One region of the Clostridium omnivorum genome, then DNA from elsewhere that is predicted to be linked to it. Evidence: riboswitches for the same ligand, from Rfam matches in the RefSeq annotation. Region 1 holds a riboswitch; each other region holds the start of a gene.
What was found. Region 1 has a riboswitch for cobalamin ahead of bsdE14_RS15060 (cobyric acid synthase). Riboswitches for the same ligand answer to the same signal wherever they lie in the genome.

Region 1 (10,728 bases):
AAAAAGAATATGGTTTTAAATATTTGTCAAATAGACATTTATCTTCAAGAGTCAGTTGTTTAAATTCAAGCATAAAGAAACACTCCTCGTTGACTACTAAATATAATTTTAGTTTTATTATTTCTATTATTATTATTATTAACAATAAATTTATGTTGTTCTGTAGATATAATTATAAAGAATTTCATTTAATAACACAAATCATTATTTATGAATAATCTATTAAAATAGCTTGAATAATAGCGTTTAATAAATTTAAATAAGTAAATGTATAGTTATTTGTAGCTTATCTTTAGTAAGCACTGATAATCATTTGAAAAACAGCCCCAAGGATGGTAAAATTTATTTTGAAAGCTTTAATGGAGGAATTTTACATGAATATTTATCTAGTAAGACATGGAGAAACAGAAGAAAACAAGAATAGGTACTATTATGGAAGCTTAGATGTGTCACTTAACGAAAATGGTATAACTCAAGCTAAAAAGGCAGGAAAGGCATTAAAGCATATTATTTTTGATAAGTTATATGTAAGTGAAAGAATACGTACTAAGGAAACTGCTGAGTTGGCATTAGGAAATGATATAGCAGCAGTTAAGGATAGCAGAATAAATGAAATGAGCTTTGGAGTTTTTGAAGGAAAAACCTATGAAGAAATTAAAAAACTATATCCAAAAGATTATAAGTGTTGGGAGGAAGACTGGATGGATTTTGCTCCTAATGGAGGAGAAAGTTATAGAGACTTTTATAACAGAGTAGAAAGCTTTATGGATGAGCTTATAAAGAATCCCTGCGAAAATGTATTAGTAGTTACTCATGGGGGAGTTATTAGAAGCATATATTGCTATGTGCTTAATGGTAAATTAGATTTATATTGGAAATTTAGTTCAAAAAATGGCGATATAAGTCTTATAAAATATGAATATGGTAATATTTTTATAGATAGTATTACTCATATTTAGAAAGGAGTCAGAATATGAAAAAATACTTAAATGATTTTTTATTAATGCTTCAGTTTCTTACAAGAATACCTATAAATAAGAGTCTTAATTGTGAATCTGAGGATTTTAAAAGGGGGGCACTTTTTCTTCCAATTATAGGTGGAATAATTGGAGGAATTCAATGGGGATTTTATTATTTGCTAATCAAAGCACTGCCTTTAAATATTGTAACAGTTATTGTAATACTAGCGGGTATATTACTTACAGGAGGATTACATGTTGATGGTCTGGGAGATACCTGTGATGGATTTTACGCTTTTAAAGGCAAGGATAGAATTATTGAAATAATGAAAGACAGCCGCATAGGTACATATGCTTGCATTGCAATTGTGATGGACTTATTATTAAAATTTTTAGCCTATGAAAATATGATACAAAGAAATCCTTTAATTATAATTGCACTTCCAATAGCTTCAAGAGCTTCAATAGTATTATTATCTCTAATTGGAAAACCAGCTAAAAGTACCGGATCTGGAAATTTGTTTATAGGAAATATGAATATCATATATTCTATCATAGCTTTCTTATCCAGTGGAGTATTATGCTTATTACTCATAGGATTTAAAGAAACAGTATTATTATGTGCAACTATTATATTAATTACACTTTTATTTAATAAGTATTGTAATGGTAAAATTGGAGGAATAACTGGAGATATTCTAGGTGCAAATAATGAACTAGTTGAGATTATTTCAATGCTTGTTTTAATTGGGTTTTCATGCTAATAGGTTTTTATAATAAATTGTGATTATATTACATATAATGAATTTAAACTCTAAATCCTCAAGGCATAAAAAATAGGCTATAAGGTTAACTTAATAACAGGATAAAAGAAATTGAATCCTGCTATTAAGTTTTTTTATGCCTAAAATTTTATACTTTATATTTATTTTAGAATTAAATTAGAAAGACTTTTTTACTTAATTCATGAAGCTATAGTAAAAATGTACAAGTTAAAAATTGGAGGTAGAGTTATGAAAAAGATTGTAAGTATAGTAACTACAGCAGCCATATTATGTACTCTAACAGCTGGATGTGCAAATAGAACAACTTCCTACAGGGATGGCGTTAATAAAGGAAGTACAGTAGGACAAAATGGTGTACCAAGTCATAGAGGAACAGCTACAGGAACAGGTGCAACTTATGCAGATGGAGTTTATACTGCAAATGGTGACCAGACAGCTACAGGAATGCAGTCTGCCACAGTATATATTACTAAAGGAAAAATTACAGATATAAACTTAAAATCTGTAGACCCTCAAGGTAGGGATATGGTTTATAATGTTGTACCAAATAATACAACTGGGGGAACTAATATGGGCACTGGAGGTACTGCGGGAGGTACAACCGATGGAACTTCTGGAAGGATTACTGGAGGTAATGTAGGAACAGGTACTGGTGCAGTTACTGGAGGAGCAGCTGGAGCAGCAATAGGAGGAGCTACTGGTGGGCCTGCAGGAGCAGCAGTAGGAGGAGCAACAGGAGCAGCAGTAGGTGGAGCTACAGGTTCAGCCGTTGGAAACTCAACTAGTGGAACTACAACCAATAATACTGGAACAGCAGCAGGCACTGGAACTTCAACTACTCTTGCACAAGCTAGAAAGGACCTAACTAATGCTATGATTCAGAAACAAACTTGGGACGTAAATATAAAAACTAATGTTGACCCAACAATAATAAATAATTGGAAACTAGCTGTTAAAAGAGCAATTGATAAAGCACAAATGCAAAGGTAAAAAATAGAATAATCTTATACAAAAAGGTCTTTATTTTTAATAAAGACCTTTTTGTAAGTTTTTTATTTAACATAAACTATAAAAGGTGGACATAGTATATAGTAAATGTCCATAATAAGAAAGTTGCGGGGGTATAGTATGGAGGCAAAAGGACAAAGATTTTTATATAATATGAATCAACTGATAAAAATATTAGCTGCAGCCGTAATTGTTGTAGTTATAGTATATATATTAAATTCATTTTCATTATTGTATATAAATAAGAGCACATTAAATAATTTTACTACAATTTTTTTTAGCATAATTCTGGAGGGAATTCCTTTTATAATTTTGGGTTCCTTTATTTCATCCCTGATCCAAGTATTTATATCAGAGGAACGATTAGCTAGATTAATTCCAAGAAATAAGCTTATGGGGACCTTTATAGCAGCATTTATGGGTCTTTTATTTCCAGTATGTGAATGTGCAATTGTTCCTATAGTTAAAAGGCTAATAAAAAAGGGACTGCCACTAAATATGGCTGTAACCTTTATGCTTGCTGTACCAATAATTAACCCTATAGTGCTTGCATCAACTTATTATGCATTTTTAGGTAAGCCCTATATGGTTTTTCTTAGGGCTGGATTTGGAGTGGCTTCAGCAATGATTATTGGGTATTTAGTTAGTATATTACAAACAAATAATCCATTGAAAAATAATATTAATCATGATGAACAAGAATGCAGCTGTGGCTATCATAGCCATAGCCATGGTCACCATCATCATCATGAACATTTACATGAGCATGATGATAGCAAATGGTCTGAAATAATTGGACATACTAATTCAGAAGTTTATGATGTAGGCAAGTTGTTTATTATAGGTGCCTTTTTAGCTGCTGCACTGCAAACTTTTATTCCGAGACAGTTAATTTTATCAATAGGCTCAGGAAACCTATCTTCAATAATTGTTATGATGACTCTAGCTTTTGTTTTATCCATTTGTTCTGAAACTGATGCCTTCATAGCAAGAACCTTTTTAAATCAATTTACAGTTGGTTCTATTATTGGTTTTTTAATATTAGGGCCAATGATTGATATAAAGAATACTATAATGCTAAGCGGAAATTTTAAATTAGGATTTGTAGTAAAGCTTATATTTTTAATAATATCTATTTGTTTCTTAGCAGCTGTTGCAGTTGGATTTATACCATCATGGATTTTTGGATATTAACATACTTCCCAGTGTTTCAAGTGAAAGGAGAAAAATTGATTTGAAGAAGACATTAAATATAAATGAAATTGTTTGGTTTATTATTCTTGTATGCTTCTCCTATTATATTGGCTCATTAATTTTTACAGGGAGGATTAGCTTGTTTATACACCCTAAAATGGACGGCTATGTTAAGTTTGCATTTATATTTTTTATTATATTATCTGTTTATCAGCTGGGTAGGATTTTCACCAGTAGAAAAGAAAATAAAATTAAGTACGGATATGTAATTTTTATGGTACCACTAATTTTAGGGATTTACGTAAATCCACAAGGGTTGAATGCAGATGCCGCTGAAAATAAAGGAATATATGTAAATGGACAAAATCATTTTAACCATGAGCATATACACGATTTTGTAAGAATAAATTATTTAGACAAGGATGAAATAATCTTAAATAACAAAAATTTTTTGGATGTTGTTAATGAATTAAATACACACACTGATGAGTATAAAGGTAAAAAGGTTGAATTTGAAGGCTTTATTTTAAAGGAAAAGGACTTAGATAAAAATCAATTCTTAATTGGAAGAATGCTATTAAGCTGCTGTGCAGCAGATGCACAAAGTATAGCTATATTATGTCAGTATGAGAATGTAAAAGATTTTAAGCAGGATCAATGGGTTAAAGTTAATGGAATAGTGGACTCAACTAGGGATAAGAAGGGCGGCAGAATATTTATAATAAAGATAGAGAATATGGAAACAGTAGATAATCCAGTAAATAAATATATATATGAATAAAAACTGCAGTTTTTTATGCAGTTTTTGTTTTGCAATTAATTGATTGAGTATATAATTAGTATTAGTATTTGAATGGTTATTACTAAGAGAAGGCAGGGAGGTTTCAGTGTGGAGAAGAATAGAGTTATTTTAGTAACTGGAGGAAGTAGAAGTGGGAAAAGCAAATATGCTGAAGAAATGCTTAAAAATAGGGATGAAGTATTATATATTGCTACAGCAATAATTACTGATGCGGAAATGGAAAACAGAATCAAAAAACATATTGAAAGAAGAAATGAAAAATGGACAACCTATGAAGGATTTAAGGATTTAGATTTAGTTCTGGAAAGCAATAAAGAAGATACAATTATGCTGGATTGTGTTACCATAATGCTTACAAATTTAATGTTTAGCACAGAACGAGACTTCGATAATATGTCATTAGAAGAAGTGGAGATATTATATAAACAAATAGAAAATCAATTTTATAAATTAATTTCAAAGGCAAAGGAGCTAAATAAGACGCTTATAATGGTGACTAATGAAGTTGGATACGGCTTAGTTCCTGAATATAAAATTAGCAGAATTTTTAGGGATATGGCTGGAAGTATAAATCAATTTATAGCTTCATTATGTGATGAGGTATATTTAGTCGCTTGTGGTCTACCTGTTAAGTTAAAGTAATGGAGTTGACAAGTCATTACAGGTATTGTACACTAGATATGGAAATTGAATACAAACTTAGGTGCCTATAATGGGTGAAAAGGGAATGCGGTTAAAATCCGCAGCAGCCCCCGCTACTGTAAGTGAGGACAAATCTTGAAATACCACTCGATGATTAATTATGAAAAGCATTGAGGAAGGTCGGGATGAGGAAGATTCACAAGCCAGGAGACCTGCCTGAGTACATAGTTACAAAGCTTTCGGTGGGAAAGGTCTTTACATAGATATAACTCCGACTTTAGGTCGGTTTTTTTATTTTATAAAGGTGGTGAACTGAAAAGCTTGCCACTTTTTTTCTTTTTAATAGGCTTAGAATTATAAGGGGGTACTTTCATGGCAAGAATCATGATTCAAGGCACAGCTTCATCTGTAGGAAAAAGTATTTTAGTTACAGCACTATGCAGAATTTTTAAACAGGATGGATTTAAGGTTGTACCGTTTAAATCACAAAATATGTCTTTAAATTCATACATAACGCTGGACGGAAAAGAAATGGGAAGAGCCCAGGTGCTTCAGGCCTATGCAGCTGGATTAGAGCCTGAGGCATATATGAATCCTATACTTTTAAAGCCTACCTCAGATAAAAAGTGCCAGATAATAGTGAATGGCAAGGTGTATGGAAATTCTACAGCAATGGAATATCATAACTTGAAACTAGAATTTAAAAGTATGCTTAAGGAGCATTTTGAAAAACTGGAGAAGAATTTTGATATAGTAGTTATGGAGGGAGCAGGAAGTCCTGCAGAGATAAATTTAAGGGATAGGGATATAGTGAATATGGGCATGGCAGAGCTTGTAGACGCACCAGTCCTTTTAGCAGGGGATATTGATAAGGGAGGAGTTTTTGCCTCTCTAGCTGGAACTATGCTGCTCCTAAACGACGATGAAAAGAAAAGAGTAAAAGGAACTATTATAAATAAGTTTAGAGGGGATGTAGAGATTTTAAATCCTGGACTTGATATGCTGGAAGATATTATACATATTCCTTGTATTGGCGTGGTGCCATATTTTAGGCTTCAGCTTGAGGATGAGGATGGTGCTGTGGAATTTAATAAAAATGTTAATGCACCTATTGATATAGCTGTTATAAAGCTTCCAAGAATATCAAACTTCACTGATTTTGATGCTCTCAAAGCTGAAGAAGATGTATCTGTAAGATTTATTACTTCAGTACAGGAGTTTGGAAAGCCTGATTTATTGGTTATTCCGGGTAGTAAAAATACTATCGGTGATTTAATAGCATTAAGGAATTCAGGCCTTGAAGAATGTATTAAGGAATACAGTAAAAGTGGGAAAATTATAGGAATATGCGGTGGATATCAAATGCTGGGAAAGAGCATTGTGGACCCTTATTTTGCCGAAACAGAACTTGAGAAAATTGAAGGCATGGAACTACTTGATATAAATACGGTTTTTCATAATGATAAGGTTACTACCAGAGTTAGAGCTGAAGGAATAAAAGACTCAAGCTGTGTTTATGGTTATGAAATACATATGGGAGTAAGTAGTTATGGTAAAGAAAGCAGACCTTTATTTAAAATAGTTGAAAAGAATGGTGAAAAAGTATGCTATGAAGATGGTGCGATAAATGAAAAGGGTAATATTATGGGCACTTATATTCATGGAATCTTTGATGGAATTCAGTTTAGAGAAAAGCTGCTAAATTCTATTAGAAGGGAAAAGAAAATTATGGAGAAAAAGTCCATAGCCTATGAAAGCCTGCGTGAAAAGGAGCTAGATAAGCTGGCAGATACGGTAAGAAAAAGCTTAAATATGGAATATATATATAAAATTATGGGCGTTGTGCCTAAAAGCTGGTGATACGTTGATAGATATACTTGCAGCAGTAATAATAGACTTTATAATAGGAGATCCTTCTTGGTTTCCGCATCCAGTAATTTATATTGGTAAACTAATAAGCTGTCTTGAAAAGAGCGGCAGAAAGCTGTGTAAAAAGGAAAGTACTCTTAAGCTTTGGGGAGGATTAATAGTTTTAGTTACTGGCTTTATAAGCTTTATAATTCCGTTCATTATTTTAAGGCTTATCAGTAATTACAAGCTTTTATACCATATTATTAATATATTACTCTTATGGACTGTAATTGCAGCTAAATGTCTGCACAAGGAAGCTATAAAAGTTTATGAAGAGTTAAAAGAAGGTAATTTAGAAGGTGCTAGAATAAAGCTCTCCTATATTGTAGGCAGGGATACAAATGAGTTAAACGCTTACGAAATTATAAGAGCGGATGTGGAGACAGTAGCAGAAAATACCTCAGATGGAGTAATTGCTCCATTAATTTTTGCTATGGTAGGAGGAGCACCACTCGCCATGCTATATAAGGCAATTAATACAATGGATTCAATGCTGGGATATATGAATGAAAAATATAAATATATTGGTTTTTTTCCAGCAAAAGTAGATGATGTTTTTAATTATATACCATCAAGAATTACAGGAATTCTTATTGCTCTTTCAGCACCAATTGTAAATGGTAATATAGTTCATAGCCTGAAGATAATGTGGAGGGACAGGAAAAATCATAAAAGCCCAAATTGTGCCTACCCTGAAGGAGCTGCAGCAGGTGCCATGGGAGTTCAATTAGGTGGGATAAACAGATATTTTGGAGAGCTTGTGTATAAGCCCACTATAGGAAATAAGAATAAAGAACTTGGATATAGACACATTTTAGACACTATAAAGCTAATGTATGCTTCAGAGATTATTTTAATTATTATATATTTAATTGTTTTTATCATAAAGTAGAGCTTGTTAAAGGAGTATGGCAATGATACATGGTGGAGATGTTTATTCAGCAGGATTGCTTAAAGGAAGAGAGTTAATAGATTTTAGTTCAAATATTAATCCGTTAGGAGTTCCAAAATCATTTTTGGATAATATGAATAAAGCTGTAGAGGCTTTAGTGAGGTATCCAGATATAGAATATAGAAAGCTAATTGAAAGCTTAAATTTATATATAAGAGAAACTTATAAGGTTAGTTATTTAACTCAGGATAACTTTGTATTAGGAAATGGAGCATCAGAGGTAATAGATTTATGTATAGGACATAGTAAGAAGGTTCTCATTTTAACTCCATCATTTCTAGAGTATGAGTTAAGTGCTGTTAAAGCTAGGTGTGAAATTCTATATTCCAGTTTAGACGAGAATATGGATTATGATTATGAAGATATAAATAATAAATTGAGGGAGGTTGACAGTTTTATCATTGGGAATCCTAATAATCCTAATGGAGGAATACTGGATAGGGATAAGTTTAAAGAAATACTTAATTATTGTGAGAAAAATAAAAAGATCGTGGTTGTGGATGAAGCCTTTATAGAATTTACAGGGGATAGAGAACACAGTGTTATTAAGGAGATTGAAAAATATAAGTGCTTATTAATCATAAAGGCAATAACAAAATTTTTTGCTATGCCTGGGATACGATTTGGCTACGGTATTAGCAGCAACAAAAGCTTAATTAAACAACTTAAAGCTAAGCAAAATCCATGGAACATAAACTGCTTTGCAGAAATAGCTGCAATATACGCTTTAACAGATAAAGAATATACAGCTTCTTCCCTTAAATGGATTGCAGAAGAGAGAAAATTTTTAGAACTGGAGCTAAGCAAGCTTAAATGTATTAGCAGAGTTTATAAAACCCATGCCAATTTTATATTATGTAAACTTAAGGGCATTGATTGTGATACTCTATATGAAAGATGCTTAAAAAAGCAAATTCTAATAAGAAGAGCTAGTAATTTTAAGGGACTAGATGAAAACTTCGTAAGGTTTGCTGTAAAAGATAGAAAGAATAATGCAACACTCATAAATGCTTTAAAAAATATATAGGAGGATATACAGATGGGGATATTAGAAAATACCTTAAGACAAATAGAAAACCTTGATAAGGAGGCAATAGCACAGGCTGAAGAAAGACTAGATAATTTGATAAAACCTATAGGTAGTTTAGGAGCTTTAGAAGACATTGCTGCAAAAATGGCAGGAATTACTGGTAAGGTAAAAAACAAAATTAGCAAGAAAAACATAGTAGTAATGTGCGCTGATAATGGAGTATGTGATGAGGGTGTAAGTGCAGCACCCCAAGAGATAACTTATGCTATGGCTAATTATTTTACTATGGGAGTAACAGGGGTATGTGTGCTTGCAGAGCATAATAATGCAGAGTTAACAATTGTTGATATTGGTGTAAAGGGCAAGTTTGATAATCCAAAAATAATTAATAAAAAAATAGCAGAAGGAACTAAGAATATCCTTAAAGGATCTGCTATGACAAGGGAAGAAGCCGTGCGAGCAATAGAGATAGGAATTGAGACAGTAGATAAGCTTGTTGCAGAAGGCTATGATTTATTGGGTACAGGAGAGGTTGGTATAGGAAATACAACTACTAGTGCAGCTGTACTCAGTGTTCTTTCCGAATTACCAGTTGAAACAGTAGTGGGAAAAGGGGCTGGACTTACAGAGGAACAGTATATTAACAAGAAAAGAGTAATATCAGAAGCTATAACCTTAAATTCACCTAACAAAGAGGATGTAATAGATGTTATTGCAAAGGTTGGGGGCTTTGATATTGCTGGACTATGCGGATGTTATCTTGGAGCTGCTAAAAATAGGGTGCCAATAGTAATAGATGGTTTTATTTCTTCAGCAGCAGCACTATGTGCTTATAGATTAAATCCACTTGCTAGAGACTATATGTTTAGCTCTCACCTTTCTGCGGAGCCAGGAGCAGCATATATGATGAAAGAATTAGGACTTGAACCAATATTAAATTTAAGAATGAGACTAGGAGAAGGGACTGGATGTCCTATGGCATTCAACATAATAGAAGCTGCATTAGCTGCCATGAATAATATGTATACCTTTAATGAAACAATTATGTCAAATGAAAACCTAGTTGATATAAGGGAAAAGTAAATGAGGAGTATAGTAATTTCATCTAATTGCAGTGGAGGCGGAAAAACTACAGTAACCTTGGGAATTATGAAAGCACTTATAAATAGAGGCTATGAAGTGCAGGGTTATAAGGTAGGTCCAGATTATATAGATACAGCCTTTCATTCTTTTATTACTAAGAAGTCTTCTAGAAATTTAGATTTATATTTAATGGGAGAAGATGGAGTAAAGGCAAGTTATTCTAGAGGTCTTGGACATTACGGAGTTATAGAGGGAGTAATGGGGCTTTATGATGGGAAGGGAATAGATACAGAATATTCTACAGCTCATGTTTCAAAGGTACTTAATTTACCGGTGGTGTTGGTGATAAGCCCTAAAGCGCA
Region 2 (10,728 bases), 1.0 Mb from region 1:
CCAAATACCAGCCATAGCAATAGAAAAGAACAGACTGAAAAGTACCATAGTTTTTAAATTTAAATTATCTATTTTATTATTATTTAAATGATTATATATTGATAACCCTAAAAAGCATAGGATAAAACCTGAGAAAAAATGTTCAATTTTATCAAGATGCGGAATTATTGTATAGCCTCCGAACTCATTAGCTAGGAACATGGTAACAAAAATGAATGCTAAAATTGAAAATCTTAGAGCAGGAAAAATATCTATTTTAGTTATTTTAATTATTTCCTTCATAACACACAATACTGCTGAAATTAACAATGGCTGTATAGTTTTAGCTTTATTTCCTCTAACAAAAAAATAGATAAAACAAATTAAAGCAAGAATGTATAAAAATATTTCAAAGTAATCATTAAATACATATTTTCTTTTGCTTTTCATTTATTATTCCCCCATAAAAATTTATTTATAGCAATTAATATTTACTAGATCCATTTAGTTAAGGGATTTTAAAGACTTTACAATAATAGACCTAAGTTAATAGCTTGGATACATTTTTTATTAATTTGACTTTTGTACTAAAGCCTCTCTTGGTTGTTTATTAATTATAAATTTATTCATAAAGATCTGCTGAGCGATTTGAAGGATATTTGAAATAATCCAATAAAGTCCTAGTCCAGTTGGAACACTAAAAGATATAAAACCAGTCATAATTGGTGAAACTAGTGACATACTTTTTTGCATAGAATTTTGAGCAAGGTTGTTATCTTGTTGAGGAGTTTGATTCATGGAGTATTTCATTGAAATATAAGTAGTAGCCACAGCAAGTATAGGTACTATAAGTAGAATCCAAGCTTGTATGTCCGGCGAACTTCCAAAAAGTTTACCAGAATCAAGAGAAGGTATTGCTCCAAGGTTGATACCAAAAAAATTCATATTTAATAATTGGTCTTTTGATATAAGGCCGTTTATACTATATAGCTTGTCAGTATTTTGCGAAAAATAATTAATTATGCTTAAGTCATGTATAGAAGAAGCTTTTACAGCACCAGTAGGGATCAGGCTAAATAACTTGCTAATTGTTTCTGCAGGTACTCTGAACATGTACTTTAGCGGTTGTGAAATTACATAGTATAAGGAAAAAAGAATTGGCATCTGTATTAAAAGAGGCAAACATCCACTTGCAGGATTTATATTATTTTCTTGATATAGCTTCATTGTTTCTTGGTTAAGTCTTTCGGGATCATTTTTATATTTTTCTTGAATTTTCTGTAATTGCGGTTGAACTTCGCCTATCTTTGCTGTGGAACGGTACTGCTTAATTGTTAAGGGAAGTACTAAGGTCTTTATGAGAACAGTAAGAAGAATTATGGATATTCCATAGTTTTTAAAGGCTAAAGTATTATATATTATTCTTAATAGTGTACCTATAGGGTAGGAAATAAAGTCTAGCATTTTAACAGCACTCCTTTGTCATATAGAATTTTAATTTGAAGTTTGAGACTTTTGCCGAATATTTATATATATATTAAATACAATGTTACTGTACCGGTTGGACGGTATATTAATATTATCAAATTAAAAATAGGCTGTCAATTAAATAGTTTATAATAAATAATATAGATACAAATGAGGCAATAATACTTCTTATAAGATGTTTTTTTGCCATAAATAAAAGGAACTCATATTGAGTTCCTAAAAAACTTAATTATAGTAATAAAATTATTTAACACTCTTTTGCTAAGTTCATAAGCCTCTCCATAATCGCTTTTTTTGTATCTTCAGGATATACATCTATGCCAAGAAGAAAAGAAGATGCTATTCCATCGCAGGCTAGGCTTATTATAATACCTAAAATAGGATCATTTAATCCATTCATTTTCTCAAACCATTGTTTACGATTTTCTAAAACTGGCTGAAGGAGCTCTTGATTTAAGGCAAATGCGGCTATAATTCCACTCATTGTATTGTAATCAATCTTAGCAGTATTAAATTGTTCTCGTATATAGCTTATAAACCAGCTATTAGGAAAATCAGAAATTGTAGTATTCTCTCCTGCCGCAACTTTTGACTCAAATAATGCTAGATTATTCTCAATAAGCCCTTTCATTAGCGCATCCTTGCTGGGAAAATGGTATAGAAGTCCTCCCTTACTAATCCCGGCTTCTTTTGCTACTTCCTCTAAGGTGAAAGAATTTAGGCCTTCTTCCATAATCAATCTATTGGATACCTCAAGAATCTTTTGTTTTACTGGATTAGTCATAATATCAACCTTTCTATATAAAAATTAAATTTACAAATTAATATCTATCATTAAATTAATGGTTATGTTATATTAAATACAATATTACTATACTGGTTGAACGGTACAATAATGTTAACAAATTATATAAAAGCTGTCAATTAAGTTGATTGAAATAAGTAAAAGGCTATATGTAAAATATTATTGCTATATTTAACACTACTTATATAGTATCACTTAGGACCATATTAAATCACTAGTTATTTATAATGGCAATGAAAAATTTAACGCTATGGATGAGGCAAATTAGTTTGGAGGGGTACTAAAATGAAATTTTTTAGGATAATGAACAGTAGAATATTTATTACTTCAACTTTGCTCCTAATACAGCTTATTTGGTTTATTCTTTTTCTAATTAGACTAACAAACTATTATGCTTGGATAAATGCTGCATTTTCAATATTAAGTATTTTGATTGTCTTATATATTATTGGAAATGATGAAAATGCTTCCTATAAGATTGCTTGGATTATTCTAATAATGGTACTGCCTTTGTTCGGAGGCCTTTTTTATCTATTCTTTGGTAACAAAAGGCCCTCTAAAGTAATGCAGCTGCGCCTAAGTAGAGAACATAAAAAATCAATTGATTTGATGAAGAAAGAAAGTAGTATTCTTAAAGAAATAGGTGATTTAGATCAGCGTGTTCAAGGAACTTGCAGATATCTGCAAGAAAAAAGCTTTTATCCGGCTTATAAGAATTTAGAAACTACCTACTATCCTTTAGGAGACATCATGTACAAAGATATGCTTTTAGAATTAGAAAAGGCTAAATATTTTATATTCCTTGAGTATTTTATCATTGAAGAAGGAATCATGTGGAATAGTATACTTGAAATACTCACTAGAAAAGCAACCGAAGGTGTAGATGTGCGAATGATATATGATGATGTAGGGTCTCTTTTCTTGCTTCCAGGTGATTTTGAAAGAAAGATGGAAAAAAGGGGAATTAAATGCATGGCATTTAATAAGTTTAGACCAATTCTTTCTATGGTAATGAATAATCGAGATCATAGAAAGATTTTAGTTATTGATGGAAACATAGCTTTCAATGGAGGTATCAATCTAGCAGATGAATATATTAACGAAAAGAAAAAATATGGTCATTGGAAGGATACAGGTGTAAAAATAAAGGGAGATGCAGTTTGGAGTTTTACATTGATGTTTTTAGAAATGTGGAATACGTTTAGGAAAAGTACGGATATTCTAGAAAACTATAAATCTGATCATAGTTATGAGGAAAGTCTAGAATATGATGGCTATGTGCAGCCATTTTCAGATTCACCTTTTGATGATGAAACAATTGGACAAAACATTTATATAGAATTATTATCACAAGCAAAAAGGTATATTTATATTTTTACTCCTTATCTCATTATTGATAATGAAATGAAATCTGCTCTTTGTATGGCAGCTAAAAGGGGAGTAGATGTTAGAATTGTTACACCAGGTATTCCAGATAAAAAAATTGTTTATAGGCTTACCCGATCCAATTATGCACCTCTTCTAAAGGCTGGAGTTAAAATATATGAGTATTCTCCAGGATTTCTTCATGCTAAAAGTTATGTTTGCGATGATGAATTTGCAGTAGTAGGGACTATCAACATGGATTTTAGAAGTTTATATTTGCACTTTGAATGTGGAACCTTTATGTATAGAACTAAAGCTATAATGGATTTAAAGAAGGACTTTGTAGAAACAATTATAAAAAGTAAGGGGATAAATATAAATGACTGCAGGCATGGATTTTTTGGCACACTATTTGATGCCGTGCTTAGGATGTTTGCTCCACTTTGTTAATTAATTTATAAATACTACAATGCAAAAAAGTAACCAACTAGAAATGACTATAATTTTGAGATAGGTCCGCTTTCATTCTGTATTAAGTAGCAATATTTGTAATCAGAATTTATGTCTATTGAATAATATATAAACATAGTATATAATCAAAGTAGAATTTAATATTTGTTTTAGGTACATTAAGTTTAATAGGGAAAGTGGTGAAAATCCACTACAGCCCCCGCTACTGTATACGGAGACGAATTTCGACCACTGGCTTTTATGCTGGGAAGGTGAAAGGAGGGAGACCCGTGAGTCAGGAGACCTGCCTAAAATCAAAAGCTAATCCTTCGGTGGGAAGGGAAATGGCATAGCATTTTAGACACATGATTAAGCTGATTTTAGCATTTTCAGTATGTGGGAAATTTGTGATTGTTAGACCTCTACCTCAAAAGGGTAGGGGTTTTTTATTTTGTAAAAAATTGTAGAATTTTTCTGCAAGCATGGCAAAAGACCATTATATTAATATCAGAAAAAGGATAAATTAAGTTTTGGAGTTGATAGAATGTTACAGCTTATCGGTATTAAAAGTAATTGCACCGTTGAAATCAGAGAAAAGCTTTCAATAATACCTAAGCATAGTGAAAGAACAATTAATGAGCTTCTAGGATTATGTAAAGAAGTAGTGGTACTAAGTACATGTAATAGAACGGAGATATATTTTGATTGTGAAATAAGCGATGAAGGTGTAGTAGAAGAGATTTTCATTAGATTAGGATGGAATAAAAAATTTATTAACTATATATTTCGAAAAAAAGAGGAAGAAGTAACTAAGCATTTAATGGAGCTTTCCTGTGGCTTTTATTCAAAAATTTTAGGTGAGGATCAAATACTAGGTCAGGTAAAAATAGCTTATGAAGAGTCCTTGAAGCTTAAGGCAGTAAGCAGAGATCTTCAACGTCTTTTTCAACTAGCCATAACTTGTGGAAAGGAATTTAGAGATAAGGCAGAACTTTATAAAATTCCAGTATCTTCCTCATCCATAGTTGTAAAGGAAGCATTAGCTAAAGGTGCAAAGAAGTTTATGGTTTTAGGTTATGGAGAAGTTGGGCAATTAACTTGTAAATATATTTTAGGCATCAATTTTGAAAGTTTGTATATAGTTGTTAGAAATGGAAGCTGCATTGATATTAATGATCATAGGATTAGAGTCATACCTTTTGAACAAAGAAAGTATCATTATAAGGATGTGGACTGTATTATAAGCTGCACATCGGCACCTCATACTGTAGTGTCAAAAAATGATATTCCTGATAAAAAATTAATTATATATGATTTAGCAGTGCCGAGAGACGTTGATAATGAGGTAGCCTCACTAGAACAGGTTGAAGTATATGATATTGATAAAATAAGCCTTATAGATGATGAAAATAAAAAAATAAGAGAACTAAAAATGAGCGAGTTTAAATACATAGTTGATAAATATATTAAGGAGTATAAAGATTGGCAGTGTATAAAGGAAATAACGCCTCAAATTACAAAGATAAAGATTACTGGAGAAAAAATATATAGCAAAAGATACAATACTTTTGTTAATAAAAAACATACTAAGGATAATGAAGTTTTGGCAAGAACTTTATTGAAGAGCACCTCTGATGCATATGTAAATAAAGCTATAGAGGTTTTAAAAGAAGAGTATTTGAAGGGTAGGGGTGAGGAATGCTTGAAAATAATACAGAGGATTTTTTGTCAACCGAGTTAGAGTATACTCATATTTCCTTGCTATCGTGTAAAACTAAAGTTCTCATTATAGGTGGAGGAAGAGCAGGGTATATAAAAGCTATGAGTCTTGCTAGTAAAGGCTGCAAAGTTTTTGTGCTTTCTGAAGAGTTTATATGTGATTTTGATAATTTATTAAATATGTCAAATGTGAGCATAATCAAAGGAAAATATGAATCAAGATTTATTCATGACAAACATTTGGTTGTAATAGCTGTAAATGATAAAAAGGTTAGAGAAAAGATTAAAGAAGATTGTGAAAAACTTTATAAGCTTTATTTAGACTGTACAGATTTTAAAGAAGGACAATTTGTTATGCCAGTACAAAGAAAAACAGAAAATGTTATCTTTAGTTTGAATACTAAGGGTGGAAACCCTAAAGCAGCTATATTTTTAGCGAATGTAATAGATAAAACTCTGAGTGAATATGATGAGTTTATTGAGTACATCTGCACTGTTCGTGAAGAGGCAAAGACTTTAAAATATAAGGATGAAATACTAAATTTTATTGTATCAGAGGATTTTAGATTCTTTTACGATAAGAATAAGCATAAAGAGGTATTAAGAATGTTTTTTAACAATTAATATTATGGAGGTAAATTATTTTGAGTTTAAAAATTGCTACAAGAAAAAGCAAGCTAGCTTTGGTACAAACTGAATCAGTTATTGATATGGTTAAAAATAAGTACGGCTTAGAGTGTGAAAAGCTTCTTGTTCAAACTGATGGGGATATAAGATTAGATATATCACTAGATAAGATAGGTGGTAAAGGTCTCTTTGTTAAGGAAATAGAACTAGCTCTTATGGAAGGAAAGGCAGATGCAGCAGTACACAGTATGAAGGACGTACCTTATGAGTTAAGCAGCATTTTTGAAATTGCTGCTATACCAGTTAGAGAGGACGTAAGAGATGTATTTGTGTCAATTAATGGAATTAGCTTTTTAGATCTTCCTAAGGCAGCTAGAATTGGAACCAGCAGTGTAAGAAGAGAGGCCCAGCTTAAGGCAATGAGGCCAGATATAGAAGTTGTACCTATAAGGGGTAATGTGCCCACTAGAATAGATAAGATGCAGAAAGAGAACCTAGACGGAATAATACTAGCAGCAGCAGGTCTTAAAAGACTTGATATGGAGTGTAAAATAACTAATTACTTTGATCCATATGAGTTTTTGCCTGCAGTAGGGCAGGGAGCTTTAGGAATTGAAATTGTAAGCAGCAGTGAACAAGGTGATATTTTTAGGGGACTAAATTGTCAAGAGATAGAAATGTGTGTAGCTGCTGAAAGAAGCTTTATGAGAAGACTAAACGGAGGCTGCCATATATCAATAGGTGCGTATGCAGTAATAGAAGGTAATCTAATGCGTATAGCAGGCATGTTCCAAGTGGGAGATAGGTTAATAAAGAAGGATATTGAAGGCAATCCAGAAGATTATATTGAGCTGGGTGAAGCCTTGGCAGAAAAAATAATAAGCAGCAGCTAGAGGAAAAGGAGTTACATATGAGTAAGGTTTATCTTATTGGTACAGGGCCAGGAGACGAAGAATTGATGACACTTAAAGCAGTGAGAGTGCTTAAAAAGTGTACAGCAGTAATGTATGACAGGCTGGCTGGAGGAAATGTTTTAAAGTATTTAAAGGATGACTGTAAAGTGTTCTATTGCGGCAAGGAACCAGGCTGTCATTATAAAACTCAGGATGAAATAAATGAGATGCTTGTTTTTCTTGCTAAGAGTGGACATGTTGTTGGAAGGGTAAAGGGTGGAGATCCTTATGTTTTTGGAAGAGGTGGGGAAGAAGCCTTAAGACTACGAGAAGAAAATATAGATTTTGAGGTTATACCTGGTGTTACCTCTGCAATATCTGTATTAAGCTATGCTGGCATTCCAGCTACCCATAGAGGATTATCTCAAAGCTTTCATGTTATAACTGGTATGAGTGCCTCAAAGCTTAAAATAGATTGGAGCAGTATTGCAACAGTAGAAGGAACATTAATGTTTTTAATGGGACTTGAAAATATAGAATTTATAACTAAAAGGCTAATAGAATGTGGTAAAACTGAAAGTACTCCCTGTGGAGTAATTATGAGGGGAACAACTTCTAAGCAGAGAAAAGTAATAGGCACTTTAAAAGATATTGCTGTAAAGAGCAGAGAAGTTGGACTAAAATCTCCCTGCATAATTGTAGTTGGAGAAGTAGTAAACTTAAGTGAGAGCTTAAACTGGTATGAGAAAATGCCTCTATTTGGAATAAATGTATGTGTTACTAGACCAAAGGAGCAAGCTGGTGGAATGGCGGAAAGCTTAAAGGACCTTGGTGCACAGGTTACTGAGATAAATTCAATTAAAATAGAGAACAGTTCTGAAAATCTAAATGATTATATAGAAAAGCTTAGTACCTATGAATATGTAGTGTTTACCAGCGTTAATGCTGTAAATGTATTCTTTGATTATTTAATGGATATTAGTTTTGATATAAGAAAAATTAAGGCATCCTTTGCAGTTATAGGCCATGCTACAGAAAAAGCCTTGAAGGACAGAGGCTTAATAGCAGATATAGAGGCTAAAGAATTTGTTGGAGAAGGACTTCTAGAAAAGCTAAAGACAGTAGTTAAAGCGGGGGACAATATTCTTATTCCATGTTCTAATGGTGCAAGAAGTTATTTGTCAGATGAATTAAGAAATTTAAATTGCATCGTAGATGTGGCACATATTTATAAACCAGTTAAGGGAGAGATAAAAAGCGAAAAAGCCTTTGAGGACGTAGATGTAGTTATATTTACTAGTCCATCTACAGTGAGAAATATGATTGAAATAGTTGGGCTTGAAGGTATAAAAGAAAAACTTTCTTTAGCTATAGGACCTATAACCTATAAGGAATTAAAAAATCATGGAATTGAAGCTTATATAAGTGAAGAACACTGTGAGCAGGGAATAATAAATAAGTTAATTGAGTTAAAGAAAAAAGAAATCTTATAGAATATAAATATGGAGGATTAATTATGTTTGCAAGACACAGAAGATTAAGAGAGAGCAATAATATTAGGGCATTAGTAAGAGAAACTGTATTAAGACCAGAGGATTTTATTTTTCCTATATTTGTAGTAGAAGGTGAAAATATAAAAGAAGAAATATCTTCTCTTCCAGGGAATTATCATTGGTCATTGGATAGACTAAATGAGATTATTAAAGAAGTTGAAGAGCGTGGGATAAAAGGAGTTATACTCTTTGGATTACCTGAGCATAAAGATGAAATAGCTACTTCAGCTTTTGAGGAAAATGGAATTGTTCAAAAAGCTGTGAGAAAAATAAAGGAATTAGTGCCAGAACTATGGGTAATTACAGATGTATGTATGTGTCAATACACCAGTCACGGTCACTGTGGAATTATATGTGATAACAAAGTAGACAATGACAGTACTTTAGAATATATAGCTAAAATAGCATTATCTCACGCTAAAGCTGGAGCAGATATGGTTGCGCCTTCAGATATGATGGACGGAAGGGTAATGGCTATTAGAAATGTATTAGATGAAAATGGATATGCTCATGTATCAATAATGGCTTACAGTGCAAAATATTCATCTGCTTTCTACGGACCATTTAGAGAGGCAGCTCATTCAGCGCCACAGTTTGGAGACAGAAAGACCTATCAAATGGACCCAGCAAATATTAGAGAAGCAATGAGAGAAATTGAGGAAGACATAGCAGAAGGTGCAGATATAGTAATGGTTAAGCCTGCTCTATCCTACTTAGATGTTATTAGATGGGCAAGGGACAGATTTGATGTACCAATTGCTGCTTACAGCGTAAGCGGTGAGTTCGCCATGATTAAAGCAGGAGCAAAAATGGGATTGATCAATGAGAAAGCTATAGCTATGGAAATGCTACTTTCAATAAAGAGAGCAGGCGCAGATATGATAATCACTTATCATGCACTAGATGCAGCAAGATGGATTAGGAAGGATGAATAGAAATGTTATCAATATTTGAAGAATCAAAAAAGTATATGCCTGGTGGAGTAAACAGTCCAGTAAGAGCATTTAAGGATGTAAATGTAGAGCCTCCAGTAATTAAAAGAGGTGAAGGTGCTTACATATTTGATGAAGATGGGAATAAATATATAGACTTTGTTGGTGCTTGGGGACCAATGATATTAGGTCATTGTGATGAAGATGTGGTGAAGGCTATAAAGGAAAACTGCGAATCAGCCATAGCTTTTGGTGCACCTACAGAGCTAGAACTAAAGTTAGCAAAGCATATGTGCAGCACTTTAGATAATATCGAGATGATAAGGATGGTAAACTCTGGAACAGAAGCCACTATGAGTGCAGTAAGGCTGGCAAGAGGATATACAGGAAAGAGCAAGATAATTAAGTTTGCTGGTTGTTATCATGGTCACTTTGATGGCTTTTTAGTAAGTGCAGGGTCAGGAGTTATGACAGAGGGGATTCCAGGATCAGCAGGAGTTCCAAAGGAGAGCATTCAAAATACACTAATTGCTAACTACAATGACATAGAAAATATTAGAGAAGTATTTAAAAAGTATGGCAGTGATGTTGCAGGGGTAATAATTGAGCCAGTAGCAGGTAACATGGGTGTAATTCCAGCAGAAGAAGAATTTTTAGAAGTGTTAAGTAGGCTTTGCAAGCAATATGGAAGTCTTTTAATATTTGACGAGGTTATGAGCGGATTTAGAGTGGCATATAAAGGTGCTCAATCATTATACAAGGTTAAACCAGACTTAGTAACCTATGCAAAGATTATGGGTGGTGGACTTCCTTGTGGGGCTTATGGCGGAAGAAGAGAAATAATGGAGATGCTTTCACCTTTAGGACCAGTATATCAAGCTGGAACTATGTCGGGAAATCCAGTGGTTATGGCAGCA
Region 3 (10,728 bases), 690 kb from region 1:
TACTAATAGATACTTATAATGTACTTAAATCTGGACTACCTAATGCGATAAAAGTTTTTGATGAAATTCTTAAACCCTTAGGTCACAGACCAAAGGGTGTGAGAATAGACAGCGGCGATATTACTTATCTTACTAAAAAATGTAGAGAAATGTTGGATGCTGCTGGCTATGAAGATGTTAATATTGTTATATCAAATTCACTAGATGAGTATATAATAAGAGATGTATTATCTCAAGGAGCTAAAATTGATGCCTTTGGTGTAGGTGAAAGGCTTATTACTGCTAAATCAGAGCCTGTTTTTGGTGGTGTTTATAAGCTTGTAGCAATCGAAGATGATAACGAAATTATTCCTAAAATTAAAATAAGTGAGAATGAAGAAAAAATCACTAATCCTGGCTTTAAAAAGATTTATAGAATATTTGATAAAAATTCAGATAAAGCAATAGCAGACCTAATTACACTTAATGATGAAAATATAAATGAATCAAAATCCCTTGAACTATTTAATCCAGTATATACCTGGAAGAGAAAAAGGGTTAAAAACTTTTATGCAAAGGAATTAATGGTTAAAATATTTGATAACGGAGTACCAGTGTATGAAAGTCCTGAAGTTATGGAAATAAGAGATTATGCAAAACAGGAAGTAGAAAAGCTGTGGCCAGAGGTTTTAAGACTTGAAAATCCTCATACTTATTATGTTGATTTATCAACAAACCTGTGGAACTTAAAGCAAAACTTACTTCACCAGTACACAGATATATTTGAAGAATCGGATGAAAAATGATGAATACAAAAGTTAAAATTAAAATCTCAGAAGAAGCCTATGTTAGAGCAATTGAAATACTAGATGAAGTAAAAGAATTTTCCCATCTTCGCTTTTCATACAAAGATGGCTGCTGCGGAAGTAATAAGATTGAATTGTATCTTGATAATGCTGCACCTAAAGATACAATATGTATGATTGATGAACTTCCAGTTATTTATGATAGTGAAGTAAGTGAAAATATAAAAGAAATAACCTTAGTATATAGAGAAGGTAATTTTATGATAAAGACTGAGCCTATTAAGCCTTTGTACAAAAATTGTAGCACCTGTACTAAAGGCTGCGGAAATAACAGCGGTTCCTGTCATGGTAATGGAAATAATTGCGGCAGCGAGAAAAATTGTAAAGGATGCTCGAAATTCTAAAAAACATCGCAAGTTTACTTGCGATGTTTTTAAACTTTTATCTATTGGTTTTATAATTCTTAAACCATATTTTAATTTCTCTCTCAGCATGTTCTATACTATCTGAGGCATGAACTAAGTTTCTTGTTTTATCAAAAGCAAATCTGCCTCTTATGCTCCCCAGTTCTGCCTTTTCAGGATCCTTATCTCCATTTAATCTTCGAACTATAGCTACAGCATCTTTTCCGCTAAGTACCATAGCACAAATTGGTCCTTCTGTTATATACTTAATCAGTTCTTCAAAATATGGTCTTCCCTTATGTTCTTCATAATGTGCTTCAGCAAGTTCGCGAGATGGCATGATAAGTTCTAGGGCTTCAATATTTAAAGCCTTTTCTTCATAGCAATTAATTATATCTCCTACTAATTTTCTTTTAACACCATCAGGTTTTATTAGTACTAATGTATTTTCCAAGATTGACCTCCTCTTCCACTTTTCTAATATTAGTATTATATTCAATATTTTATGTTGTAAACAATAATATTGAATAAAAATAAAACTTTAAGAGAATGTCCCTTAAAGTTTAAATATCACTTGACTTAATATAATCATAATTTACATAGGTTTTATCAATAGAGTCATATTTCTCTTCTTCTTCTTCATAGTCATCATATTTATAAAACTCTTCAGTTTTAGCTCTCCTATGACCAGTAAGTGTTTTAAATGGACATATTCCTCCATTTTCTTCCCAATTAAAGAAAACACATTCCTCGAAGCATTGAACTTCATTATCATTGCTTGATAAAAAAGTACATAATGACATCTCAACACCCTCTCCCCCGGCAGTATAGGTAATATTATATACTACATTTAATGGAAAATAAAGAGTATTTTCAATTGTTTACTAATTTTTAATTATTCTTTTAAATTAAACTAATTATTTGTCCAATTTTTTAATAATCTATACTTTTGTAATAAAAATAAATTTACCATTTTTATTCTTCGATATAGTTATGGTTTTGTTCCATCCTTAACATACTTCCACGTAATTGTAGCATTGTCTTCTGGAGTAAAATCACTGGAGCCTATAGATGGTTTTTTATCTTTTATATAATAACACCATCCATCAGTACTTGGGTTTAAAGATCTTTCTCTAATTCCATTAATTGATCTAAAATATCCTGATACATAAGAATAATTAATATTAAATTTAGTCAAAGTATCTTTAGTTATATCTGCTACATTTCTTCCTTGAAAATTAACTCTTGTTGAACAAATAACTTTATTATTAACTTCATCCATAACAATAAAGTTTGGGCTTTGATTTGAATTAGTGCCACCATTCGAAGTTTGTGAAGCATTTGTACTTGTAGAACTATTTGTGCTTGCTGCAGTATTTGTATTGCTGCTCTTTGGTGCTACGGTTTTTGATGTACTTTGCTTACTAGTTTCATTAACTTTATCCGAACTATTCTGCTGAGTAGTTTTGCTGGCATCTTTCGTTTCTTCGTTTTTAGCTTCATTATTACTAGCTTTGTCTGTATTTTGTGTATTGGCATTAGCATCTTTTTTAGAATCTTCATTTGTATTTTCTTTTAAATCACCTTGTAATACTGTTGACCCAGTTTTACTTGCTACTTCGTTACTAACTAGCTTTTTTTGCATTTCATTTGCAAAGAATATTGCTGCTACAGATATTAGTAAAACTACAAAAATTAATATACCTTTTTTCTTCAACATACTACCTCCTAAATAATATTACTAAGAAGTTTTAAACTTCAATTATACGTAACTATTTTAAAAATATAAGTGAATAGGGCAATGCCTTAAGCTCTATCTGCTCAGGCAGCCCTATATCCTTAGTTAGTCTTTTTATTTCTAAATAGCACTCCAAAAGCTCCAAATGCTATTAAGATAAATCCAAAAGTTAATTCAATATTAAAATCTACAAAAGTTCCTGTTTGTGGAAGTTCTTTTGAAGAAGAATTTTGTGCTGTATTTGATGCAGTTGTATTTACTGTTGTCTGCTCTGTTCCATATACCTTTAGAGTTGATAAATCCACATTAGTAGAATATAAGTTAAACTTTCCTGACTTTTTAAATTCCTCTAAAGATACTAGTGCTCTAAAAGCCTCTTCAGTGGCAATTTTATTATTTGTACCAGTTAACTCATGTTTATATTGCCCATCAGTTCCTTTAAAAGATAGTAATGCTGAAACTAAATCGCCCTTTTCTTTTTTAAACATGCCATCTTCAGGATTAATTCCTAAGGAAGTTAGTCCTATAATTACAAAGGATATACTCTCACTAGCATTTCCGTATTGGCTTGGAATATAGCCACTTATATTTTGCAAAGCTGATAGTGTTTTTACTACATTATCAACTGTGGCTTTTACATCACTATTAGTTGAATAATAAGGTGCCAGTGCACTTAAGGTTATACCCGTTAAATCTGGATCTATAGTGCTTCCATAATATGTCCATCCTACAACTGGAGTTGTTCCAATGTTGTAGCTTAACTTGCTGCTTAAAATTTGTTTTACTAATGTATCTCTGTTTATCTTATAATTCTTGCCATCAATATTTAAGTAGTTCATTGTTATTAACCCAAAAATTATATCATTGCTGAAAAATTCGCTTTTATCCTTATTGAATAATTCTGCAACTAAATCATGCCCAGCAAAATTATATGGACTATACCCACAGGCAACAAGACCCATAATCAGCTTTTCAACATCAGTATTGTATAAATCTTTTATTCCATTTTCTTTTATATCCTTCATTGAATCTTGAATAAATTGCTCATTTGGCTTAATACCAAGCTTGCTTAAGCTTATAGCACTCCAAGCATCAGAAGTATTTTTTATATAATTTGAAGTTGCAGCTGTTTCAGTATCAATGCTTTTTACAACCTTTGTGTTATCTATTTCTACTACTTTGTTTGCATAAGCAGCATCAGAATAGTTCATGCTTGGTGAATTAACTCCATCAATAGTAAATGTACCTTTATCCATAACAACAGTTGGTATATCATTAGTTCTATACCCACTTATCTTATATGTATGCTGCCCCTTTGAAAGTCCAAAAGGTAAGTTTATTTCACCTTTATTATTAGTTGCCATTGGAAGCAAGTCATCTATAACCACAACAGCATTTGCTATTGGCATATTTGTATTAGTACCTACATAAGTTACAGGATCGTATTTTACATAATCATAGCTAAAAGTAATAGTAATATTTTCATTTTCTTTAACTATATTAGGTGTAAACTTTATATTATTAATATATGGAGTTTCATATGTTCCATAATATAAAACAATATAGTCACCTTCCTGTGGAATATATTGGTCCATACCTACATTTGGTGTTATTATCTTAGTAGAATTTTTTACATAATAGTTCCATCCGCTTGGATACTTGGCAGTTAAATCTCCAATAGTAGTGATATAAGTTGGATATTTAGGATCTGTTTCCATCTTTATATTATTATTTTGAAGAAGTGTCTTCACCATTTCAAAGGCGTTGGAACCCTTAATATCACCAGAAACCATAGTTGATGTTAAGCCTTCTATTCTTAAGTGCGCTGTTGGATTTTCTACAGCTTTAACTCTTAATCCAGCACCCATAAGCTGCATAGCTGTAATTAGAATAACCATTGTAATTGTGAAAATACTATTTAAAAATATTTTCTTTGTTTTCATTATATTTCCCCCTTTAAAAGTAATAATAATTTATATAAAAGTAGCTTTTATTTCAAATATGTAACTTTAAGTCTCTTTTTAAATCTGTCCATTACCTTATAGAAGCTGTCGTAGAATATAATACAAAATATAAAGCTGCTGACTGCATGCATTATATCAAAAGTTAAACCCGTAGCATAAGCTAGTGCAATGGTTTTAATATTAAGTGGTCTTATAAAGCCAATCACATGCCATAAGTTCATTATCCAATCAAACATGAAGCCATATAGAAAGCAAATTACTGAAAATTTTTCAGCAGAAGGCTTTTTTCCTTTTCCTATTAAGCCTGATATTGCTCCAACTAGCCCCCAGGCAAACATCTGCCATGGCGTCCATGGTCCTTGGCCAAGAAAAATATTAGAAATGAATCCTGCAGTACTTCCAATTAAAAAACCTTCATAAGGTCCGAAAACTAACCCTGATAATGCCACTAAAAATGTAGTTGGCTTTATATTGGGAAAAGCTGCAAATGCTGCTCTAGCAACTGCAGCAAAAGTACTAAGGGTTGCAATTACTGCAATTTCTTTTGTACCCATACTACTATTTTCAAAATAAAAATAACTAGCGGCTAGAATAATAATTACAAAGACTGTTATTATAAGAGAAAATTTTTCACTCCCTCCAAGCTTAATTGCCAAAATCATTAAAATCAGTGATGCTAAGAAAGTAAAATAAATATATAATTTTTTCATAATCATTTCCTTTACTGATTCTATAAAATTTGCGATATATCGCTGAGATTAAATAAGTCCGGGTTAATATCCCTAACCAATTTATTTATTGTTGTTGTATAATATATTCCATCTTTAAATATATCGTATTTACTTCCCTTAGAAACTATTTCTCCATTAAACATAAGGCAAAAGCTATTACAGTATTGTGAAGCAAACTCCATATCGTGTGTTACAAGGATTATTGTAGTTCCATTTTTGTTTAAATCCTTTAGAATCGTTCCTAGTAGTTTCTTAACTTCGCTATCCAAGCCTCTTGTTGGTTCATCTAATAATAAAACTTTTGGCCTTAATACTAACATTGCTGCTATAGCAACGCGCTGCTTTTCTCCGCCACTTAAATCCCTAGGATTTCTGTCTTTAAGTTCAGTAATCCCTAATGCATTTAAAGTTTCTTCAATGACAGATAAATCCTTAATCTCATGATTATCCAGTGTAAACTTCAATTCTTCATAAACAGTATCTTTATATAAATAATCATTTGGGTTTTGTGAAACATAGCCAATAGTTTGTGAAACCTGCTTTAGTTTCATTTTTTTAACTTCCTTATCATAGAGTTTTATGCTACCTGAATACTTTAAAAGTCCTGTAATCGCTTTTAGAAGTGTACTTTTTCCAGCGCCATTAGCACCTAATATACCCAAAAACTCTCCTTCTTTAATTTCTAAATCTGTATCCCTTAAAACATTATTTCCTTCATAACCACAGTTAAGATTATTAATATTAATGACGGCTTTATTATTTGAGCTTATGCTCTGCTGTTGGTTAATCTTTATATTTGCAGCCTTAAGCTCCTTTCTTGCCTCTTTAAAGCTCTTAGGCATCCTATCTATGTTTAAATGCTTAAATAATTTTAAATATCCAGGAAGAAATCTTAATAGATACTCATCCTTACTGTTGTACATTTCTTCCTTTGAACCAGCAAAAGAGATTTTACCTTCTTTAATAACTGCTATTTTATCCGCCAAATCAAACCATCTATCAATTCGCTGTTCAATAATAATCAATGTTATTCCAAGCTCTTCATTAATTTTTTTTATTAGTGCAGCTACTTCCTCAGCTGCAGCTGGATCAAGCTGAGAGGTTGGTTCATCTAAAATAATACATTTAGGCATATATGCAACTGCAGAAGTTATTGATACCTTTTGCTTTTGACCCCCAGAAAGGGTATTAATTTTTGTATATGCTAAGTCTAGTATATTTGAAAATTGAAGCGATTCCCAAACTCTTCTCTTTATCTGTTCTTCTGGTACTGAAACATTTTCAAGTCCAAAAGCTATTTCTCTATGTACAGTGTTCATTACTAGTTGTTTTTCAGGATCCTGAAAAACCATAGTTATTTCTTTAGCTCTGTCTTTATGCTCTATTTTATCAACCTCAGTATTATCAAGAGATACTTTGCCAGATATAGTACCACCATAAAAATTTGGAATTGAACCACATAAACACTTAGCAAGTGTTGATTTTCCTGAACCAGAACTACCTAATAACAGTAAAACATCACCTTTTTCAATAGATAAATTAATACTATCTAAAACATTTTTATTGCTTTCAGGATATTTATAACTTAATCCTTCAATATCTATATATGCCATCTTTTACTCCTTGATTTTATTAAAAGCTGTATTGAAATTAAAACTGTAAGTGCAGCTATAAATACTGCTGAAATGCTTAATGCGTTATACATTGACATATTCGTATATACATCATACTTAACTTTTCCAAGAATATCGAAAATCAAATATAATGCTACAAGTAATAGGCTATTGCCAATTAAAAAGTAGTCATTATGAAAAAACTTTTGTCTTTCATATACGCTTCTTTTTGAACTTAAAAAGCCTCTAATATATGCAGCCTCACCTATATCAAAAGATCCATCTAATGAACTTTCCAAAAGTATAGAAAGTATAGGAACATAGCTTTTCACTTTATCTTTTAAACTCTTTCCTTCATAATTTACTCCTCTTAAGCTATAAATTTCTTTAATGCTGTTAATTCTCTGTCTCATTATGGCAAAAAGCTTAAAGGATATCATTAAAATCAATGTAGATTTTGGAACTTTACTTGAAAAATAAGACACAGCTCTATCGGAATTAAGTAAAATTGAAATTATCATAAAAATGTAGATAATAAGCAACAGCTTAAAAGCTAGTATACTTCCATATATCAATGCTTCTAAAGTAAAACTTTTGTTACCAATTGAAAAAAGCTTACTTTTTCCTTCATCTACAAAAATAAAGTTAATTGATACCGTAACAATAAAGAAGGGTATAAAGTAAATAATTCCAAGCTTAAACTTGTCTATGCTTTTCCAAGAATAAAATATAATAAAACAAGTTATTAGAACAGCTCCTAAAATCACTGGATTATTAGTTAAAAATGTTAATATCAGCAGCGAGAAACATATAACAGCAACAGTTAATATATGTAGAGTGTTTTCTTTTTTCATATTTCCTCCGAAAAATAAAAAACCGAACTAGAAAAAGCCCGGCAATAAATTACCTAGCCTTCCCTCCGAAGGTGGATTATACACAAATTGCATAAGATATCCTGACTCACATTTCATCCTCCTGGTAACCTTCCCTGATAAAATCAAGTGGTTATATACCATTTGTCTATGATTACAGTAGCGGGGGCTGTTGTGGATTCAAACCACATTCCCTCATGCAATTTTTATTTCATTTTCAATACTAGCATAACATTATTAACTGCTTTTTTCAATAGTTAACCCTGTATAAAAAATATTAAGTTTATATATGGTTATACTATTAATAAATAAACAAGTAATTTAAACGGAGGTAACTAATATGACTATAACAAGTTTATCTTTATCTTATTATTTTCTAGGAGTATCAATTATTGCCCTAGCCTTTTTATTTTACTTTAAGACTTTAGTAATAAAAACCTCAAAAGAAAATGAAAGCAGAGACAAAATAATTGGTAATATGAAAGATCCAGATGCTTGGAGAAGCAGAAACAATAAAATGTCCTATGTATCTCTATTTTGGACCATTGTCTCACTAGCAGCCTTCATATATCTTAAATTTTTTATGGCTTCAAGGTTAATATCAATAATCTATTTAATTGTATATTTATTTGCAGTAGCTCTATCCTTGATACTTTTTGGCATTGGAAGGAAAAAGGCAACAAGTTAAAGCTCATTTTTTAATATATCTATAAAGCTTTTAACTATCATTGCCGTAAATCCCCATATAATATATTCTTGATACTTATAAAAATACTGCTTTAATTTTCCCTTACTAAACTTATAATTCTTCCCCCCCTGAATATAGTTGTAAGGAAAATCATCTTTTAAATTTGGACCTATTTCTAATTCATATAATAAGGGCTCATTATTTATAAAAAACTCCAAGGGCACTTTAAAAATATGATCAACTTCGTCCCTACTTGGCTCTTCAGGTATCCTTTTAAGCTTAGCTATAAAAGGATACATAATAGAGCCATAGGGACTTATAAAATAATCCATTTCACCAATGTATTCTAAATCCTTTTCTTCAACATTAAGTTCTTCCATTGTTTCCCTAATCGCTGCATCCCTTGCAGCCTCATTTGCTTCTATCCTTCCTCCTGGCAAGCATATATCGCCTGGCTGACTCTTCAGTTGTTTTGATCTGACTTCAAAAACTAAATATTCCTTTCCCTCTTCTTCATATATCAAAATCATCACTGAACTTTTTTTATAATTTCCTATGATTCCTGCTTTTCTGTTCTTAAATATCTTATTTATGTCAATACTCAATAATATCACCTCTAAAATGTTATTGTATCTCCTACATTTATAATATATATTAAATAAAGAACTAATAAAATAATTTTTTTATTGTAAATTTTACCATTTAATAATATACTTTGTATATATGAAAAATATATAATTTGGAGAGATGGTTTTGAAGAAAAAAATAATTGTTTTTTTATTATTAATAATGTGTCTTTTCTGTGAAAATGCAGTTGCCGCCCAAACAGAGCCAAGTATAATAGGCACCTCCGCAATCACTGTTGATGTAGATACTAAAGAGATAATTTATTCAAAAAATATTGATACTAGACTTTACCCCGCAAGTATAACTAAGCTAGTAACCGCTATGCTGCTTTCAGAGAATAAAAAGCCTGGTGATATCCTTACATATTCAGAAAAAGCTAAAATGCAGGAACCATCTTCTTTAGATCTGCCTGCTTTGGATAAACTCACTGCCAAAAATGCTATGGACGCTATGCTCTTATATTCAGCCAATGATATAGCATATATGATAGCAGAAAACATCAGTGGCAATATTAATAACTTTTCCATTCTTATGAATGATAAAGTAAAAAACCTAAATTTAAAAAATACAAATTTTGTAACTCCCAACGGGCTTCATGATCCAAATCACTATACGACTGCCTACGATTTATCCGTTATAGGCAGAGAAGTATATAATTATCCTTGGATAATGGATACAATAAAGAAGAGCAACAGCACTTTTACAACTGAGACTAACCAAGAAATTACTATTAAAAATACCAATAAACTGCTTGGAAAAGATGGTTGTATTGGCGGAAAAACCGGTTATACCTCAGATGCCGGAAGATGTCTTCTTGCTCTTTATGAAAGAAATGGAAGAAGAATTTTAGGTGTGGTTTTAAAATCTGAATATGATAAAAATGATACCGTAGTTTTTAAAGATATGGAAAAAATAATTAGCTGGAGTTATGCTGCTTCAAAAGAACCGATTATAAAAAAGAATTCCATTATAAAGACTCTCGACACTGAATACTGTATTATTCCTTTCTTAAACAGTGATACAAAATTTAACATAAGCCCGTTTAATAAACTGTCTAAGAAAATACAAATTGATTTTACGGTAAAAGAAGATATACTAAGATACAAAAACGATGTTGAATATGAGACATCCTTTGAAATTAATAAATTTGATCCAAGAAAATTAGATGTGAATACACCTGTGGGAAAATTAGAAGTTAGGGATAGAGATACTACATATTCATACAATATATACCCTACAAAGAACTTTGATAAAAGCTATATAAATAAATTTATTATTATTTCATCTATATCTATTATTTCATTTG

Region 2: it holds a riboswitch for cobalamin, as region 1 does, so the genes downstream of both, hemA (glutamyl-tRNA reductase) here and bsdE14_RS15060 (cobyric acid synthase) in region 1, are expected to answer to the same signal.
Region 3: it holds a riboswitch for cobalamin, as region 1 does, so the genes downstream of both, bsdE14_RS18260 (energy-coupling factor transporter transmembrane component T) here and bsdE14_RS15060 (cobyric acid synthase) in region 1, are expected to answer to the same signal.

Annotation. Positions count from the first base shown of each region.
Region 1 covers NZ_BRXR01000001.1:3,182,164-3,192,891, forward strand. Annotated here, with positions in the region: gene bsdE14_RS15025 (DUF2156 domain-containing protein) at 1-73, opposite strand, end outside; gene cobC (alpha-ribazole phosphatase) at 375-959, shown strand; gene cobS (adenosylcobinamide-GDP ribazoletransferase) at 974-1,723, shown strand; gene bsdE14_RS15040 (hypothetical protein) at 1,973-2,734, shown strand; gene bsdE14_RS15045 (permease) at 2,873-3,946, shown strand; gene bsdE14_RS15050 (TIGR03943 family putative permease subunit) at 3,987-4,727, shown strand; gene cobU (bifunctional adenosylcobinamide kinase/adenosylcobinamide-phosphate guanylyltransferase) at 4,800-5,390, shown strand; cobalamin riboswitch at 5,433-5,624, shown strand; gene bsdE14_RS15060 (cobyric acid synthase) at 5,763-7,250, shown strand; gene cbiB (adenosylcobinamide-phosphate synthase CbiB) at 7,255-8,193, shown strand; gene bsdE14_RS15070 (pyridoxal phosphate-dependent aminotransferase) at 8,216-9,280, shown strand; gene cobT (nicotinate-nucleotide--dimethylbenzimidazole phosphoribosyltransferase) at 9,293-10,366, shown strand; gene bsdE14_RS15080 (cobyrinic acid a,c-diamide synthase CobB) at 10,367-10,728, shown strand, end outside.
Region 2 covers NZ_BRXR01000001.1:4,217,882-4,228,609, forward strand. Annotated here, with positions in the region: gene bsdE14_RS19985 (DUF2238 domain-containing protein) at 1-429, opposite strand, end outside; gene bsdE14_RS19990 (YidC/Oxa1 family membrane protein insertase) at 550-1,443, opposite strand; gene bsdE14_RS19995 (TetR/AcrR family transcriptional regulator) at 1,715-2,251, opposite strand; gene cls (cardiolipin synthase) at 2,558-4,087, shown strand; cobalamin riboswitch at 4,243-4,413, shown strand; gene hemA (glutamyl-tRNA reductase) at 4,632-5,828, shown strand; gene bsdE14_RS20010 (NAD(P)-dependent oxidoreductase) at 5,786-6,430, shown strand; gene hemC (hydroxymethylbilane synthase) at 6,451-7,326, shown strand; gene cobA (uroporphyrinogen-III C-methyltransferase) at 7,344-8,819, shown strand; gene hemB (porphobilinogen synthase) at 8,843-9,814, shown strand; gene hemL (glutamate-1-semialdehyde 2,1-aminomutase) at 9,811-10,728, shown strand, end outside.
Region 3 covers NZ_BRXR01000001.1:3,868,463-3,879,190, reverse strand. Annotated here, with positions in the region: gene bsdE14_RS18300 (nicotinate phosphoribosyltransferase) at 1-785, shown strand, start outside; gene bsdE14_RS18295 (hypothetical protein) at 785-1,189, shown strand; gene ndk (nucleoside-diphosphate kinase) at 1,227-1,643, opposite strand; gene bsdE14_RS18285 (hypothetical protein) at 1,753-1,992, opposite strand; gene bsdE14_RS18280 (DUF4430 domain-containing protein) at 2,181-2,909, opposite strand; gene bsdE14_RS18275 (DUF4430 domain-containing protein) at 3,029-4,870, opposite strand; gene bsdE14_RS18270 (ECF transporter S component) at 4,918-5,601, opposite strand; gene bsdE14_RS18265 (ABC transporter ATP-binding protein) at 5,622-7,235, opposite strand; gene bsdE14_RS18260 (energy-coupling factor transporter transmembrane component T) at 7,223-8,089, opposite strand; cobalamin riboswitch at 8,164-8,342, opposite strand; gene bsdE14_RS18255 (hypothetical protein) at 8,448-8,795, shown strand; gene bsdE14_RS18250 (NUDIX hydrolase) at 8,792-9,400, opposite strand; gene bsdE14_RS18245 (D-alanyl-D-alanine carboxypeptidase family protein) at 9,543-10,728, shown strand, end outside.